4 regions of the Kineosporia sp. NBRC 101677 genome follow, and region 3 is predicted to be linked to each of the others. Evidence: riboswitches for the same ligand, from Rfam matches in the RefSeq annotation. Region 3 holds a riboswitch; each other region holds the start of a gene.

Region 1 (4,166 bases), on a different contig from region 3:
GTGGTCGACCAGCGTGGCGTGCGCCCGGCGCTTGGCCTGGGTGCCCTCGCCCGGGTCGTTCACCAGGAACGGGTAGATCAGCGGCAGGTTGCCCAGCGCGGCGTCGGGGGAGCAGGAGGCCGACAGCGCGAGCGTCTTGCCGGGCGTCCACTCCAGGGTGCCGTGCTTGCCCAGGTGCACCAGCGCGTCGGCGCCGAAACCACCCTCGGAGACAGCCAGGTTCAGCCAGTGGTACGCCGCCAGGTAGTGGTGCGAGGGCGGCAGTTCCGGGTCGTGGTAGATGGCCACCGGGTTGTCGCCGAAGCCCCGCGGCGGCTGCAGCAGCAGCACGATGTTGCCGGAGACGATGGCGGCCAGCACGATGTCGCCGTCCGGGTCGCCGGAGGACAGCGCCCCGCCGGGCGGGTCGACGAACATCTCACCCGGCGCCGGACCCCACGACTCGACCACGGCCTCCTGCAGATCGGCAGGGAGCGTCTGGAAGAACCGGCGGTACACCGCGGCCGGGATCCGGACCGGGTTACGGGCCAGGTCCTCTTCCGACAGCCAGTCCAGGTCCTGCCCGCCGGCCTCGATCAGCCCGTGCACCAGCGCGTCGCCGTCCATCGCCTCGAGGCCGGGCAGCGCCTCGGAGCCTTCCAAAGGCCCGACATCGTAACCAGCTTCAGACAGCGCCTTCAGCAGCACCAGTGCCGAGGCCGGAGTGTCCAGCCCAACTGCGTTACCGATCCGCGCGTGCTTGGTCGGGTAGGCCGTCAGCACCAGACCGATGCGCTTCTGCGGAGCGGGCAGGTGCCGCAGCCGGGCGTGGGCCACCGCGATACCGGCCGCCCGCAGGGCGCGCTCCGGGTCGGCCACGTACTGCGTGAGGCCCTCGGAGTCGACCTCCTTGAACGAGAACGGCACCGTGATCAGCCGGCCGTCGAACTCCGGGATCGCCACCTGGTTGGCCGCGTCCAGCGGGATCAGGCCCTCGGAGTTCTCCAGCCAGCGCTCCCGCGAGGTCAGCGTGCTGATCGCCTGCAGGATCGGCACGTCCAGCGCGGCCAGCGCCCCGATGTCCCAGGTCGACTCGTCACCCCCGGCCGAGGCGTTGGCCGGCCGGTTGCCGCCCGCCGCCAGCACCGTGACCAGCAGCGCGTCGGCCGTGCCGAGCAGCTCCATCAGGTCGTCGGGGGCGGCCCGCAGCGAGGCACAGAAGATCGGCAGGGGCCGCCCACCGGCCTGCTCCACCGCCTGGCACAACGCCTCGACGAAGGCGGTGTTACCCGCAACGTGATGGGCGCGGTAGTAGAGCACCGCGATCGTTGGGCGCCCACTCTCGTCCTCAAGCAACGGACGCTCGAGCACACCCCAGACCGGCGTGCTGCGCGGCGGCTCGAAGCCGAAGCCGGTCAGCAGCAGGGTGTCGGTCAGGAACGAGTGCAGTTCGGTCAGGTTCTCCGGACCGCCCTCGGCCAGGTAGCCGTGCGCCTGGGTGGCCACCCCGACCGGCACCGTCGAGCGGCGCATCAGGTCGGCGTCGGGCAGCGCCTCGCCGGAGAGCACCACCACTGGCACGCCCTTGGCCAGCAGCGCGGCCAGGCCCTCTTCCCAGGCCCGGGTGCCGCCGAGCAGGCGCACCACGGTGACCGCGACGCCTTCGAGCAGGCCGTCCAGGTCTTCCACGGCCACCCGGTTGGGGTTGGCCAGGCGGTAGGGCACCTTGCTCGCGCGTGCGCTGAGCAGATCGGTGTCCGAGGTGGAGATGAGCAGCACAGTGGAGCGCTCGGGAGCCTCAAACGTCACGTACGTCCTCTTCCTCGCCGTCCGCGCGGCGGGTTGCTGCGGTGCGGCACAGTTTCCTGGCTCGGCGTCCGCGTGACGTCCCGGCCTTCCAGCCCTCACAGGCCGTGACCATGGAGTTCTGGAACGTCACTCAGCGCTCACAGTGGCGCGACCGCGCCGGATTCTCACCGGCTTCCTGTCCGCCACACCGCGGTTGCTTTACGGGGCCACTGTGCCAGCCCTCGGCAACCCGCCCAACCCCCGGCCGTGGAGCACCTAAGCTGACCGGGTGTTCGTCGTGCATGCGTGGTGGTCGATCTCTGCCAATGACCCCGCTGACGACGGCTCCCTGGTGCTCTGGGCCGAAGATCCACAGATTCGCACTGCCCCCGCCGAACGCACCGGCCGTCGGCCCAAGATCCGCGAGCACCCCTTCGACGTGCCCTCCGAGGAGCTCCGGCACACCATCACGGATGTCGCCGACCTGGTGGACGAAGGCTGGAAGGAGGGCACAGCCGACCTTGTGCTGCCCTCGTTCCAGCACGCTCCCGGCGGTTCGCCCGAGCTCCTGGACCTGCGTTCGGGCTGGCCCAGTGATCGTGCCGAGGGGGAGTCGGCGCGGCTGTTCCCACAGGTCCGCTGGCGGGTAAGGACGATTGCGGTGCCCGCCTGGCAGGCCCCCCAGGTGTTGCTGGGGTTAGGTAAAGAGCTTGAAGACGCCCCAACGCTCGGATCCGACGTCCGTCACCTTCTCGCTCTGCACCAGTTCGCAGAAAACCTGATCAGCCGCGGTCGCGTGCTTCCCGTCGTGCTGGAGACCCCCGACGGGCACGGAGTCGCTCGTTGGCGCCCGGTGATCACCGGGGACGACGGCGAATGGTTCCGGCATGTGGTGCACACTCTGCCCCCGTCCTGGAATGCCGAGGCCCCCGCCGACCAGAGCGCTGCGGCCGCAGTCGATGCCCTGGTCGACGTGGGAGTGCGGGGCAGGCTCGGGCCTGGCCCGGGTACGGGCGGGCTGGGGCTGCTGGGCTGGCGGCAGGCCCTGCACGGGCAGTACCCCGCGTTCCCGGCGAACCAGCGGCAGATGCGTCACCTGGTCGAGGGCCTGGACACCTGGCAGGCCGAGACGGTGCACGGCGGGCTCGTGCGGGCCGGCTTCCGCCTCTCCGAGCCCACCGACGACGACCTCGACAGCATCCTGCGCCCGGCCCGGATCGAACTGCGCCCGGCCGAGCTGGCGGCCCTGTGGCGGCTGGAGTTCGGCCTGCAGGACGCCGACCAGCCCGGCCTCTTCGTGTCCGCGCAGGACATCTGGGACCGGGAGCCGAGCCTGACCCGGCTGCGCCGCAACGCCCCGCGCCCGCAGGAGACGCTGCTGGCCGAACTGGGCCGGGCCCTGCGGCTCTACCCGGCCCTGCGTGATGCGCTGCTGCACGCGCAGCCCGTCGAGCTCCTGCTCGACAACGCCGGGGCCCACCACTTCCTCACCGAGGCGGCCGGTCTGCTGATCGGCGCAGGCTTCGGGGTGCAGCTGCCCGGCTGGTGGTCACGGCCGCAACGGCTGGGCGCGCGGCTGCAGGCCGGCACCAAGCCCCAGCCCGGAAGGGTCGAGGGCACACCGGTCTTCCGGCAGAACGACATCGTGGAGTACGACTGGCGGCTCTCCGTCGGCGACGCGCTGCTCACCGACGACGAGGTCGAGTCGCTGATCGAGGCCCAGGCGCCACTGGTGAAGCTGCGCGGCGAGTGGATGCAGGTCGATCCCGAAAAGCTGCGCAAGGCGCGTACTTTTCTGCGCAAACAGCGCAAGACCGGCCCGCAGACCATGTCCATCGCCGACGTCCTCTCGGTGATCGGTGCTGGTTCCGAAGGGCCCGCCGGGCTCGAGGTGACCGGGGTGGACGCCTCCGGCTGGCTGGCCGACTTCCTGGCCTCCCCGGAAGAGCGTCAATTGACGACGTTTCCGGTGACCAGTGATTTCAAGGGCACCTTGCGCCCGTATCAGGAGCGCGGTGTCTCCTGGCTGGCCTTCCTCGAATCTCTCGGCCTGGGAGCGGTTCTGGCCGACGACATGGGGCTGGGCAAGACCGTGCAGCTGCTCGCCCTGATCGCCTCGGACCAGGAAAAGCCTCAAGGCACCGATGATCTGGTGCCCGCGCCGACGCTGCTGGTCTGCCCGATGTCGCTGGTCGGCAACTGGCAGCGCGAGGCCGCCAAGTTCACCCCGGGACTACGGGTGCACGTCCAGCACGGCTCCGACCGCCCCCAGGGTGAGGAGTTCGCCGCTGCCGTGGCCGGGTCCGACCTGATCATCACCACCTACTCGCTGCTCGCCCGCGACGCCGTGGCCCTGCGCAAGTACGGCTGGCGGCGGATCGTGCTGGACGAGGCCCAGG
Region 2 (4,166 bases), on a different contig from region 3:
GTAGTACTCCAGGTTCTCGTTCGTCATGAACGGCGCCGGGTAGTACACGCGTCCGAGCTTGCCCTCCTTGCGGATCTCGATCTTGGAGACGATCGGGTGGATCGAGGAGGTGGAGTTGTTGATGTACGAGATCGAGCCGGTCGGCGGAACCGCCTGCAGGTTCTGGTTGTACAGGCCGTGCTCGCGCACCGCCTCGGCGAGAACCGCCCAGTCCTGCTGAGTGGGGATGGCGATTGAGGCGTCCTCGAACAACTGCTTGACGCGGGCCGTGCGCGGGACCCAGGCCTTCGAGACGTACTTCTCGAAGTACGAACCGTCGGCGTACTTCGACTTCCCGAACCCGGCGAAGCTCGTACCACGCTCTCGCGCCAGCAGGTTCGAGGCGCGGATGGCGTGGTAGGCCACCGTGTAGAAGTAGATGTTCGTGAAGTCCAGGCCCTCGTCCGAGCCGTAGAAGATGCGCTCGCGGGCCAGGAACCCGTGCAGGTTCATCTGCCCGAGGCCGATCGCGTGCCCGCCGGCATTGGCGCGCTTGACCGAGGGGACCGATTCGATGGACGTCTGGTCGGACACCGCGGTCAGCGCGCGGATCGCGGTCTCGATGGTGAGCCCGAAGTCGGGGGAGTCCATCGTGTGCGCGATGTTGAGCGAGCCCAGGTTGCACGAGATGTCGCGGCCGATGTGGTCGTACGACAGGTCGGTGTTGAACGTCGAGGGGGTGGAGACCTGCAGGATCTCCGAGCACAGGTTGGAGTGCGTGATCCGGCCCTCGATCGGGTTCGCGCGGTTGGCCGTGTCCTCGAACAGGATGTAGGGGTAACCGGATTCGAACTGCAGCTCGGCCAGGGTCTGGAAGAAGTCGCGAGCGTTGATCTTCTTCTTGCGGATCTGGCCGTTGTCGACCATGTCCCGGTAGTTCTCGCTGATGCTCACGTCGGCGAACGGCTTGCCGTACACGCGTTCCACGTCGTACGGCGAGAACAGGTACATGTCCTCGTTCTTCTTGGCCAGCTCGAACGTGATGTCCGGGATCACCACGCCCAGCGAGAGCGTCTTGATCCGGATCTTCTCGTCCGCGTTCTCCCGCTTGGTGTCCAGGAAGCTCATGATGTCGGGGTGGTGGGCGTGCAGGTACACCGCACCCGCGCCCTGGCGCGCGCCGAGCTGGTTGGCGTACGAGAAGGAGTCTTCCAGCAGCTTCATCACCGGGATCACCCCGGAGGACTGGTTCTCGATGTGCTTGATCGGGGCGCCGTGCTCACGGATGTTGCTCAGCAGCAGCGCGACTCCGCCGCCGCGCTTGGAAAGCTGCAGCGCGGAGTTGATGCCGCGGGCGATCGACTCCATGTTGTCCTCGATGCGCAGCAGGAAGCACGAGACCGGCTCGCCGCGCTGGGCCTTGCCCAGGTTCAGGAAGGTGGGCGTGGCCGGCTGGAAGCGGCCCGAGAGGATCTCGTCCACCAGCTGCAGGGCGAACGTCTCGTCGCCGTCGGCCAGGGCCAGGGCCACCATCGAGACCCGGTCCTCGAAGCGTTCCAGGTACCGCTTGCCGTCGAACGTCTTCAGCGTGTACGAGGTGTAGTACTTGAACGCGCCCAGGAAGGTCGGGAACCGGAACTTCTGCGCGTACGCGTGCTGGTACAGCCGCTTGATGAAGGCCCGGTCGTACCGGCCCAGCACCTCCGGCTCGTAGTACTTGTTCTCGACCAGGTAGTCGAGCTTCTCGTCCAGGTCGTGGAAGAACACCGTGTTCTGGTTCACGTGCTGCAGGAAGTACTGCCGCGCCGCCTCACGGTCCTTGTCGAACTGGATCTCCCCGTCCGGACCGTAGAGGTTCAGCATCGCGTTCAGCGCGTGGTAGTCGAGGCTCACCGGAGCGGTCTCGATGACCTGTAGGTCGTCCTTCAGACCGGCTGTCGTTGCCAAAATCGTTCCAATCCATCGCGGACGCGCTGCACGTCCTCAGTCGTTCCCATGAGCTCGAAGGCGAACAGGTACGGAACCTGGCACTTCGCCGAGATGATGTCGCCGGCCACGCAGTACGCGCTGCCGAAATTCGTGTTGCCCGCCGCGATCACCCCGCGCAACAGCGACCGGTTGCCCTCGTCGTTGAGGAACCGGACCACCTGCCGCGGCACCGCCCCGCCCTCGTTGCCCCCGCCGTAGGTGGGAACCACCAGCACGAAGGGGGACTGGGCGTGGAGCATGGGCTCGGTGGGGCGCAGCGGGATGCGCTCAGCCTCCACGTTCAGTTTCTGAACGAAACGATGCGTGTTCTCCGAGGCGCTGGAGAAGTAGACCAGCGAACTCACCGGATCAGGCGGGCTGGGCGGCCAGGGCCTTGATGCGGTCGGGGCGGTAACCCGACCAGTGCTCCTCGCCGACCACCACGACCGGGGCCTGGAGATAGCCCAGCGACAGCACGTACTCACGGGCCGTGTCGTCCTGGGTGATGTCGATGACCTCGTAGGCGAGGCCCGCCTTGTCCAGGGCGCGCTTCGTGGCGTCGCACTGCACGCAGGCCGGCTTGCTGTACACCGTAATCGTCATAGCTCTCTTTTCCCGATCTTCTGGAACCAGGTGCGCGAGAGCCGGAAGACGGCACAGCGGTGCCCAAGGAGGCAGTCTGCTGAGCCGTCCGGTTCCGTCCCGCGCGGCACCACGGACGCGCCCACCCTCATCGGGGCGGGCGCATCGCTGGCAGGTCTTCGGACTCGCGGGCATGCCGGGCCGCAGACCCAGCACCTAGTAACCGTCGCTTCCCAGACGCGCAGGCGCACCCAGTGCTGTTGACGGCGGTCGTTCCCACTCACCGCTGCGGGGCAGCCCCGGAGTCACACCGGGTTCCCTCTTACGACGGCCCACCTGGATGGCAGGACGAACCAGCAACATCACGCACCATATGCCGTAGGTGGCCGGGTGCGCCAACACCACATCTAGTGCGCGTGTCCTGATCGATGCCCTATAGCAGATGGGCGCGAAGAGCGGATCAGGTGTGTTGGCAGGCGGTGGCGAGCGTGAGGATCAGCGGTGCGAGAGTCTCGAGCGACAGAACGTGATCAGCGGTGTGGCGCGTTCCTCGGTCGCCGCGGGCGTCCGGGTGCTGAGCGGTGCTCTGCGAGGTGGCGGCAATCACGGTGTCGCTGAGGCGCGGCAGCGCACGGCACTGGACGTTCAGCCCTCGACGCCGGTGCTGTCGTGGCTCGATCCGACCGGCTTGGACTCCGGTGACCCTCGCTGGCGCAGGTAGATGGAGAACACGGCCATCGAGCCCACGGCCAGGAACTCCGACTGCCAGTTCTGCATGGTCCGGCTCCAGAAGTCCGGGGAGCCGAGATAGCCGGCCCAGCTCACCGGCGCCTGGAGCTGGGCGATCTGCTGCTCGTTGTAGGCCACCTGACCGGTCAGGGACTGCACGAACCAGCAGGCCAGGAAGATCAGCCCCATCACCAGCCCCAGGCTGTTCGAGTACAGCGCGCTCACCCAACCCCCGGCCCGGGCCAGGCGCGGAGACTTCGGGGTGATGTAGGCGCCGACCTTCTGGTCCTTGTCGCTCTCGCGCCCGGCCTTGTCCAGCGGCTTGGACTCGGGCGAACCGCGCTGCAGCAGCCACGTGGTGGCCACGATGAACAGCAGGAACTGCAGGAACTCGCTCTGCCAGTTCTCGGCCACGTCGGTGCCGAACGAGGACGAGGTCAGGTAGCGCCCCATCGTCACGGTGGCCAGCCCGTTGCTGACCTGCTCGGCGTTGTGGTCGGCCAGTCCGGCCACCGCCTGCCCGGCCAGGGCAAGCAGCAGGATGAACCCGAAGAACAGGCCGAGCGCGTTGTCGTGAAGGAATTTACGCATGGGTCAGCGGGCCAGCAGGGCGAGCACGAAGAAGTAGACCAGCCCGCCGGCGATGAACAAGGCGTAGGCCGCGAAGAGTAGACGCATGAGCTCTCATCCTCCCGAGACGGCACAGTCGTAGGGAGCCGAGCCCTGTTCGGTGCAGCCGGCACCGATCACCTTCCAGCCGTCCGGGAACTCGGACAGGAACATCGTGTCGGTAGCGGTGACGACGAACGCGCTGCGCCCCTGGCGTTCCACGCGCTCCAGTCCGGACGGTGCGGGCAGATCCTGATTGAGGACGGCGTCTGCGCACGTTTGCGAGGCTTCCTCGGCAA
Region 3 (4,166 bases):
GTAGGTGAGCGATGAGCGAAAACCCGCCTGAGACGTCCGAAAGCGTGCACGTCGATGTCGAAGCCCTCGACAACGTCCTGGCCGCACCGGCAGAAGACTTCAAGCGCGACTACCTCGAGATCCGCGGCCTGCGGGTGGTGTTCGACGGATTCGTCGCCGTGGACGGGGTCGACCTCACCGTCACCAGCGGCGACCTGCGCTTCCTGATCGGCCCGAACGGCGCGGGCAAGACCACGATGGTGGACGCCGTCACCGGGCTTGCGCCGGCAACCGGCTCGGTCCGCTTCGGTGGGGTCGAGCTGCTGGGCAAGAGCTCGCACCGGATCGCCCGGGCCGGGGTGGGGCGCACGTTCCAGACCGCCAGCGTGTTCGAGGAGCTCACCGTTCTGCAGAACCTGGACATCGCCGCCGGATCCGGGCGCGGCCTGAAAACACTGCTGCGTAAGCGTTCAGCGGTGCCGGCCGAGGTCGAGGCCGCCTTGGAGACGATCGGCCTGACCCGGGTGGCCCAGGTGCCGGCCGGGGTGCTGGCACACGGGCAGAAGCAGTGGCTGGAGATCGGCATGCTGCTGGTGCAGAACGCGCACGTGCTGCTGCTGGACGAGCCGGTGGCCGGGATGAGCCAGGCCGAGCGGGAAGAGACCGGCCTGCTGCTGCAGCGCATCGGTCAGCAGCGCACGGTGATCGTGGTGGAGCACGACATGGAGTTCATGCGCACCTACGCCTCGTCGGTGACGGTCATGCATCAGGGCAAGGTGCTCGCCGAGGGTTCGGTGGGCGAGGTGACCGCCGACGAGCGGGTGATCGAGGTCTACCTCGGAAGCCGCTCGCACGGGCGGGGTTCTGCAGGTTCGATGGCCGAGGAGGCGAGATAGTGCTCGAGATCGATGGGCTGAAGGTCGGTTACGGGCGGACCGACGTCGTGCACGGGGTGAGCCTGACCGTGGGGGCCGGCGAGATCGTGGCCGTCATGGGCCACAACGGTGCCGGCAAGACCACCCTGCTGAGGGCGGCGGTGGGCCTGCTGCCGGTCTCGGCCGGCTCCATCCGGCTCAACGGTGAAGACGTCACCCGGGCCAGGCCGCACCGCCGGGTCCGGCTCGGCCTGGCCTACGTGCCCCAGGGGCAGCAGTCGTTCGGCCAGCTCAGCGCCCGGGAGAACCTGCAGCTGGTGGCCGACGGCCAGGGCGCGGCCGGCGTCTCGCGGATGAACGAGGCGCTCGACCTGTTCCCGGCGCTGCGCGGTCTGCTCACCCGCCGGGCCGGGCTGCTCTCGGGCGGGCAGCGCCAGCAGCTGGCAATCGCCCGGGCCCTGATCGTCGGGCCGAAGATCATGCTGCTGGACGAACCCACCGAAGGCATCCAGCCCTCGGTGGTCGGGGAGATCGAGGACGCGATCGTGCAGCTGGCCGCCTCCGGGCTCTCGGTGCTGCTGGTCGAGCAGCACATCGGCTTCGCCCTGGAGGCCAGCGCCCGCTACTACGTGCTGGAGTCGGGGCGGGTGAGCGCCGAGGGCGCCGGCGGAGCAGCCAACGAGTCCGGCGTGCGGGCGGCCATGGCACTGGGCTGACCGCGGCACCGCACATCGGGCTCCCGGTCTGCTCAGGCGGACCGGGGGCCCGTTGTGCTGCGCCCCGATCCCGGGCAGGCATTCTGCTCAGGCCCCGAGCCATGGCATGATGCCCGAGCCAGTCACAACTACACATTCACCGCGACGGCAGTGAAGGAAGCCGGTGTGAATCCGGCGCGGTCCCGCCACTGTCACCGGGAAGCAGACCCCCATGCCGTGCCACGGCCCTCCATCGGGCCGGAAGGCCGGGGCGAGCGTCGATCCGGGAAGCCAGGAGACTTCGGCCGTCGCATCCGATCCAGGGCGAGGACCCGAGGAGATCCGATGAGACACGTCTGCCAGGGCGAGGTGCTGCATGCACATCGCTGAGGGGTACCTGCCCCCGCTCCACGCCGCCGCCTGGACGGTGGCCGCCGCCCCGTTCGTCGTGCACGGCGCCCGCTGTGTGGTCCGCGAGGTGCGCGAACGCCCGGAGTCGCGCCTGCTGCTGGGTGCGGCCGGGGCCTTCACTTTCGTCCTGTCCGCCATCAAACTCCCCTCCGTGACAGGCAGTTCCAGTCACCCCACCGGGACCGGTCTGGGGGCGGTGCTGTTCCGGCCACCGGTGATGGCCGTGCTGGGCGCCATCGTGCTGTTGTTCCAGGCTCTGCTGCTGGCTCACGGCGGATTAACGACGCTCGGGGCCAACGCGTTCTCGATGGCGATCGTTGGTCCGTGGGTCGGGTACGGGGCCTACCGGGCCTGCTCGACGCTGGGACTTTCCTTCTCCGTCGGCGTTTTCGCCGCGCTGTCGCTGTCGGACCTGTCCACCTACGTGGTCACCTCGATCCAGCTCGGTCTGGCCCACCCCGACCCCTCCGGCGGTGTTCTCGGCTCGATCGGCGAGTTCCTGGGCATCTTCGCGCTCACCCAGATCCCGCTGGCGATCGCCGAAGGACTGCTGGGCGTGCTGGTGTTCCGCCTGCTGGCCCGGATCGCCCCGGACGAACTGAGCTCGCTCGGCCTGCAGCGCGCCCTGCCGGAATCCACCGTCGCCGCCGAGGAGCGTGCCTGATGGCCACCCGCACCCCGCGCCGCTGGGCCGTCGACGTGGCCCTGCTGCTGCTCGTCTTCGCGATCTTCGCCATCCCACTGGCCCTCCGGCTGAACACCGAGGGGCAGCCCGAGGGCGAGTCGTACGCCGGCAGCGACTCCTCGGCCACCACCAAGGTCGAGGAGATCAACCCGGACTACGACGTCTGGTTCAACCCGCTGTTCGAGCCCTCCTCCGGGGAGATCGAGTCCGGCCTGTTCGCCCTGCAGGCGGCGGTCGGCGCGGGCACTCTCGGGTTCATCATCGGCCGGCTTTCCGGCAACCGCCGCAGGGCCGAGGTCTCCTCCGAATCGTGAGTGCTCCGGCCATCGACACCGCTGCCTGGGCCAGCCCCTGGCGGCAGTACTCCCCCGGCGACAAGGTGCTGCTCAGCCTGGGACTGGTGATCAGCGCCCTGGTGCTGCCGCCCTGGCCCGCCTCGGCGCTGGTCACGGCGGCAGCGCTGGGCCTGATGCTGGGGCCGGGCCGGGTGCCGGTGCACCTGCTGGTGCGGGCGGCCTCGGGCCCGGCCGCGTTCATCGTCCTGGGCACGCTGAGCATCGCGATCACCTGGCGCAGCGAGGGTTTCGGTCCCACGGTCACCTCCGAGACCCTGGCCGCAGCCGCCTCCACCCTGGCCCACGCGGTGGCCGGCACCTGCGCGGTGCTGCTGCTGGCGGCCACCACCCCGATGACCGACCTGCTGTCCTGGGCCCGGCGCCGGGGCGTGCCGGAGGCCGTGGTGGATGTGGCCGGCCTGATCTACCGCCTGCTGTTCGTCCTGCTGGAGTCGGTGAGCGCGGTGCGTGCGGCGCAGACCGCCCGGCTGGGGTACACCTCCCGCCGCGCGGCTCTGCGCTCGGCCTCCACCCTCGCCGCCGCCACCCTGACCCGCGCCTTCGAGCGGGCCCGGCGCCTGGAGTCGGGCCTGGCCGGAAGAGGTTTCGAGGGCGTGATGCGAACCGTCGGCCAGCAGCAGACGTCCTCAATCTGGTTCGTCGGTGGCACCCTGGCCGGGCTCGTGACCCTGGTGGCGGTCTCGCTCGGGGTGGCGCAGTGAACACCGAAGTGATCGGCCTGGAGTTCGCCTACACCGGTGGGCCGCCGGTGCTGGCCGGGGTGGACCTGAAAATTGCCGCGGGCTCACGCACAGCCGTGCTCGGCGCCAACGGTTCGGGCAAGAGCACCCTGCTGCGTTGCCTTTCCGGCGCGCTGAAGCCGACCGCCGGGCGGATCAGTGTGGGCGGCAGCGAACTGCGGCACTCCCGGGCGGGCCTGCGCGAGCACCGGCACCGGCTGCAGTTGATCACCCAGGATCCGGACGATCAGCTGTTCTCCGCCTCGGTGCGCGAGGACGTGTCGTTCGGGCCGGTGAACCAGGGCCTGCCCGACGCCGAGGTGCGGGCCCGCTGCGACGAGGCGCTGCACCTGCTGGCCGCCACTCACCTGGCCGACCGGCCGACCCATCAGCTGTCCTTCGGCGAGCGCAAGCGCGTGGCCATGGCCGGGGCGGTGGCCATGCGC
Region 4 (4,166 bases), on a different contig from region 3:
ACCTCGCCAAGATGCACAACCGAACCAGAGGACGAGTGGCCCTGCCCATGGTGGTCAGGATCCCCTACGGCGGTGGCATCGGTGGGGTCGAACACCACTGCGACTCCTCCGAGGTCTACTACACCCACACCGCCGGCCTGCGCGTGGTCACCTGCTCCACCCCCGGCGACGGCTACCGGTTGCTCCGCCAGGCCATCGACTGCCCCGACCCGGTGATCTTCCTCGAACCCAAACGCCGCTACTGGGCCAAGGAGACCACCGAGCTCACCACCGACGGCCCCTCGATCGGGCAGGCCCAGATCGTGCGGCCGGGCCGGGACGTCACGGTCATCACCTACGGCGGCACCGTGGCCACCGCGCTGGAGGCCGCCACGGCAGGCGCCGAGGAGGGCTACGACCTGGAAGTCGTCGACCTGCGCAGCCTGAACCCGTTCGACGACGAGACCGTCACCGCCAGCGTGCGCCGCACCGGCCGCGCCGTCGTCGTGCACGAGGCCGGAGGCTTCTGCGGCTACGGCGCCGAGGTCGCCGCCCGCCTCACCGAGCAGTGCTTCCACCACCTGGCCGCACCGATCCTGCGCGTCACCGGATTCGACATCCCCTACCCGCCACCCAAACTGGAGGCCCACCACCTGCCCAGCCCCGACCGGATCCTCGACGCCGTGAGCCGCCTGCAGTGGGAGGACGAGAATGCCTGACTTCCTGCTGCCCGACCTGGGCGAGGGCCTGACCGAGGCGGAGATCGTGGGCTGGCTGGTGCAGGTCGGCGACGAGGTCACCATCGACCAGCCGGTGGTGGAGGTGGAGACCGCGAAAGCCTCGGTGGAGGTACCGGTCCCGTTCGCCGGCACCGTCACGGTGCTGCACGCCGAACCCGGGGTGATGCTGCCCGTCGGCGCACCACTCATCAGCGTGGCCGAGAAGGGAGCCGACGAGGCGCTGGGGAGAGCCGGCACCGAGGCTGGTGGTGACAGCGGTGCTCACCACCGGGACCACGGCAGCAGCGGCAGCAGCGGCGGCACCGTTGTCGAGGGCAGCAGTATCGGCTGGGCCAGCGGGATCACCGGGACCGAGCAGGCCAACAGGGCTGGCCAGGCCGCCGGGGTCAACAGGATCGGGGAGGCTGACAACGCCGACAGGATCGGCGAAGCCGAGATCGGCTCGATGGGCGGACTACGCGAACCCGGCATCGAGATCGCCCCGCCCCAGCCCACAAGCACCGGCACAGACCCTGGCGAAGGCACCGGCGAAAGCGTCGGCGGAGGCACCGGCGCCGGTGAGGCGAGCGGCAACGTGCTGATCGGTTACGGCACGCCGGCTACCGCCCGAACCCGGCGCCGCAGGCCGATCCGGACCGGCTGGGCCGCGCCCGGAACGAGAACACCAGACCTCGACGGACGGCTCGAGCCCACCCTGAATGAACCGGGCAACCAGCCGGGCACGGAGCAACGGCCTGGGCGAAAGCCTGAGCGACGACTGGAGCCGGGGCAGGAGCCACGACCTGAGCCGGCGCCGGGACATGCGAACAGCACTGTTGTGCGCGTCATCTCGCCCCTGGCCCGCCGGATCGCTCGCGAGGCCCAGCTCGACCTGCGACTGGTCACCGGCAGCGGACCGGACGGCCTGATCATGCGCGCCGACATCCGTCGTGCCCTCGAGGAACGTGGTGCGGACGCCCGGGCAACCAGCCGGTCCGCTGACCTCTCCGAGCAGGGGGTTCGCAGCGGCGTGGGTGCACCCGCCGAATATGCCGAGCCTGCTGCACATTCACGGTCCGCGGCACATTCACGCCCCACTGCCGACGCACGAGCCACTGTCGACGCTGGACCCGTTACCGACTCGCAGGCCACCACCCACTCACGGCCCGCTGCTGACTCGCAGCGCGCACTGAGGAGCGGGCCCGCAGACCCGGCCGACGACGTCCTCGGGTTTGACCGCCTGCCCCTCACCGGCGTCCGTCGTTTCGCTGCGGAGAAGTTCTCCCGTTCCCGCCGTGAGATCCCCGAAGCCACCATCTGGGTCGACGCCGACGCCACACCGTTCCTGGCCGCTCGCAGCGCCCTGAACAGCTCCGCCCACAACGCCGCCGGCAGCAGCCAGCGGTCAGGCGGGGCGCCGGCCCACTGGGCGTCCCCGGCCCAGCCGGTCAGCCTCGTCGCCCTGCTGGCCCGGTTCGTGGTGGCCGGCCTGCGCCGCTTCCCCGAGCTCAACGCCACCGTCGAGGACGGCGAGATCCACCGTCATCACGCCGTCCACCTGGGCTTCGCCGCCCAGACCGACCGGGGGCTGGTGGTGCCGGTCGTGCGTCACGCCGACCGGCTCACCACTCGGGAGCTGGCCGCCGCCCTGCAGCAGAAGACCGCGGCCGCCCGCGACGGCCGGATCACTCCGGCCGATCTGACCGGCGGCACGTTCACGGTCAACAACTACGGGGTGTTCGGCACCGACGGGGCCGCGGCGATCATCAACCATCCCGAGGCCGCCATCCTGGGCATCGGGCGCATCGTCGACCGGCCGTGGGTGCTCGAGGGGCAACTGGCCGTGCGGAAGGTCACCCAGCTGACGCTGAGCTTCGACCACCGGGTCTGCGACGGGGCCACCGCGGGTGGGCTGCTGCGGTTCGTCGCCGACTGCGTGGAGAACCCGGTCACCGCCCTCGGCGACCTCTGAACCCCGGCCCGGCCCTCGGCCGTCGCAGCCCGCCCACCCCCGACGGAGGCGAAACCTGATGAGATGAACAGGCATTCATGCATTTCGGCCCGCCTTGCCGCCACCGCCACCGGTGATCTAGGTTGACGAGGCCGTGGTGCTCGGGAATTCCGGTGCAGGACCGGAGCGGCCCTCGCCACTGTGATCGGGAAGGTGCCGGTTCGCGTAGTCCGAATCGGGCGCCACTGGGCCCGGCACGACGCCCCGACGAGCTCGTCGAGGTGGCGCGCAGGCCTGGGAAGGTGCACCGGCAGCGTTCGACCCGAGAGCCAGGAGACCGGCCACGGCACTGTTTCGCAACCACGAGGTGCTGGAGGCGGTCCGTTCCATGGACCCTGCACGTTCTGCCAAGACGATCACGACGCTGATCGGGGCGACAATCGTCCTTTCACTGGCCGCCTGCGGCGGTGGCTCCGACGACCAGGCCGCAAGCGGCTCGGGAGAACGCAAGACGCTGCGCTACGCGTACGCCTTCACTCCGGTCGCCGCGCTCAGCCCCTACAGCGACGACGCGGTGACCAGCTACGGCGTGGGCGCCACGGAGACGCTGGTCAAGCTCGACGCCTCCGGTGCGCCGGCCGCCTCACTGGCCACCGGCTGGGAGCAGACCGACCCCGCCACCTGGGAACTCACCCTGCGGGACGGAGTGAAGTTCCAGGACGGAACCGCGATGAACGCCGAGGCCGTCGCTGCGTCCCTGACCAACGCCGCCGAGGCCGAGCCCGCCCCCCGCGCCCTGTCCGGCACCGAGCTGACCGTGAGCGCCGTCGGCGAGAACGCGGTGAGGATCGTCACCAAGACCCCCGACCCGGTGCTCGTCCAGCGCCTCACCTCCCCCGAGCTGGCCATCCTGGCCGAGAAGGCCTACGCCGACCCGGCCTCGCCCTCGGTGGTCGGCACGGGCACCGGCCCGTACACGATGACCGCCCTGAACGGCACCACCTCGGCCGACCTGAGCGCGAACCCGGCCTACTGGGGCGGCGAGCCGGCGCTGGCCGGGATCGAACTGAGCTTCGTGGCCGACGGCGACCAACGGGCCTCGGCGCTGCGGGCCGGGCAGACCGACCTGGCCCAGGCCCTGCCCGCCGACCAGCTCGAGCCGGTCGGGGCCGAGAACGTGCTGGCCGTGCCGCTGCCCCGCACCGTCTCGGTGCACCTGATCCAGAGCTCCCCGGTGTTCTCCGACCCCGGCAAGCGCGAACTGGCCCGCGAGGCGATCGAGGGCCTCGACCTGGCCGGCACCATCTACGCCGGGGCCGCCGACCCGGCCCAGGGCCTGTTCTCCACGGTTTCCACCTGGGCGCAGAACCGCCCGGCCCCCACCTACCCGCAGGCCGAGCCGTGGGGCGCGAGCCAGACCCCGAAGCAGATCACCCTGGCCACCTTCGCCGACCGGCCGGAGCTGGCCGAGATCGCCACCGTCGTGGCCGACCAGTGGCGCAAGGCCGGCTTCGACG

What was found. Region 3 has a riboswitch for cobalamin ahead of QSK18_RS11510 (energy-coupling factor ABC transporter permease). Riboswitches for the same ligand answer to the same signal wherever they lie in the genome.
Region 1: it holds a riboswitch for cobalamin, as region 3 does, so the genes downstream of both, cobN (cobaltochelatase subunit CobN) here and QSK18_RS11510 (energy-coupling factor ABC transporter permease) in region 3, are expected to answer to the same signal.
Region 2: it holds a riboswitch for cobalamin, as region 3 does, so the genes downstream of both, nrdH (glutaredoxin-like protein NrdH) here and QSK18_RS11510 (energy-coupling factor ABC transporter permease) in region 3, are expected to answer to the same signal.
Region 4: it holds a riboswitch for cobalamin, as region 3 does, so the genes downstream of both, QSK18_RS17445 (ABC transporter substrate-binding protein) here and QSK18_RS11510 (energy-coupling factor ABC transporter permease) in region 3, are expected to answer to the same signal.

What each region holds. Positions count from the first base shown of each region.
Region 1 covers NZ_BSTA01000004.1:27,763-31,928, forward strand. Annotated here, with positions in the region: gene cobN (cobaltochelatase subunit CobN) at 1-1,788, opposite strand, end outside; cobalamin riboswitch at 1,818-1,989, opposite strand; gene QSK18_RS12735 (DEAD/DEAH box helicase) at 2,057-4,166, shown strand, end outside.
Region 2 covers NZ_BSTA01000006.1:527,736-531,901, reverse strand. Annotated here, with positions in the region: gene nrdE (class 1b ribonucleoside-diphosphate reductase subunit alpha) at 1-1,926, opposite strand, end outside; gene nrdI (class Ib ribonucleoside-diphosphate reductase assembly flavoprotein NrdI) at 1,905-2,312, opposite strand; gene nrdH (glutaredoxin-like protein NrdH) at 2,317-2,550, opposite strand; cobalamin riboswitch at 2,683-2,902, opposite strand; gene QSK18_RS20480 (DUF6766 family protein) at 3,175-3,849, opposite strand; gene QSK18_RS20475 (hypothetical protein) at 3,943-4,166, opposite strand, start outside.
Region 3 covers NZ_BSTA01000003.1:575,517-579,682, forward strand. Annotated here, with positions in the region: gene urtC (urea ABC transporter permease subunit UrtC) at 1-15, shown strand, start outside; gene urtD (urea ABC transporter ATP-binding protein UrtD) at 12-875, shown strand; gene urtE (urea ABC transporter ATP-binding subunit UrtE) at 875-1,570, shown strand; cobalamin riboswitch at 1,724-1,851, shown strand; gene QSK18_RS11510 (energy-coupling factor ABC transporter permease) at 1,926-2,624, shown strand; gene QSK18_RS11515 (energy-coupling factor ABC transporter substrate-binding protein) at 2,624-2,959, shown strand; gene cbiQ (cobalt ECF transporter T component CbiQ) at 2,956-3,702, shown strand; gene QSK18_RS11525 (energy-coupling factor ABC transporter ATP-binding protein) at 3,699-4,166, shown strand, end outside.
Region 4 covers NZ_BSTA01000005.1:312,040-316,205, forward strand. Annotated here, with positions in the region: gene QSK18_RS17435 (alpha-ketoacid dehydrogenase subunit beta) at 1-698, shown strand, start outside; gene QSK18_RS17440 (dihydrolipoamide acetyltransferase family protein) at 691-2,670, shown strand; cobalamin riboswitch at 2,788-3,009, shown strand; gene QSK18_RS17445 (ABC transporter substrate-binding protein) at 3,038-4,166, shown strand, end outside.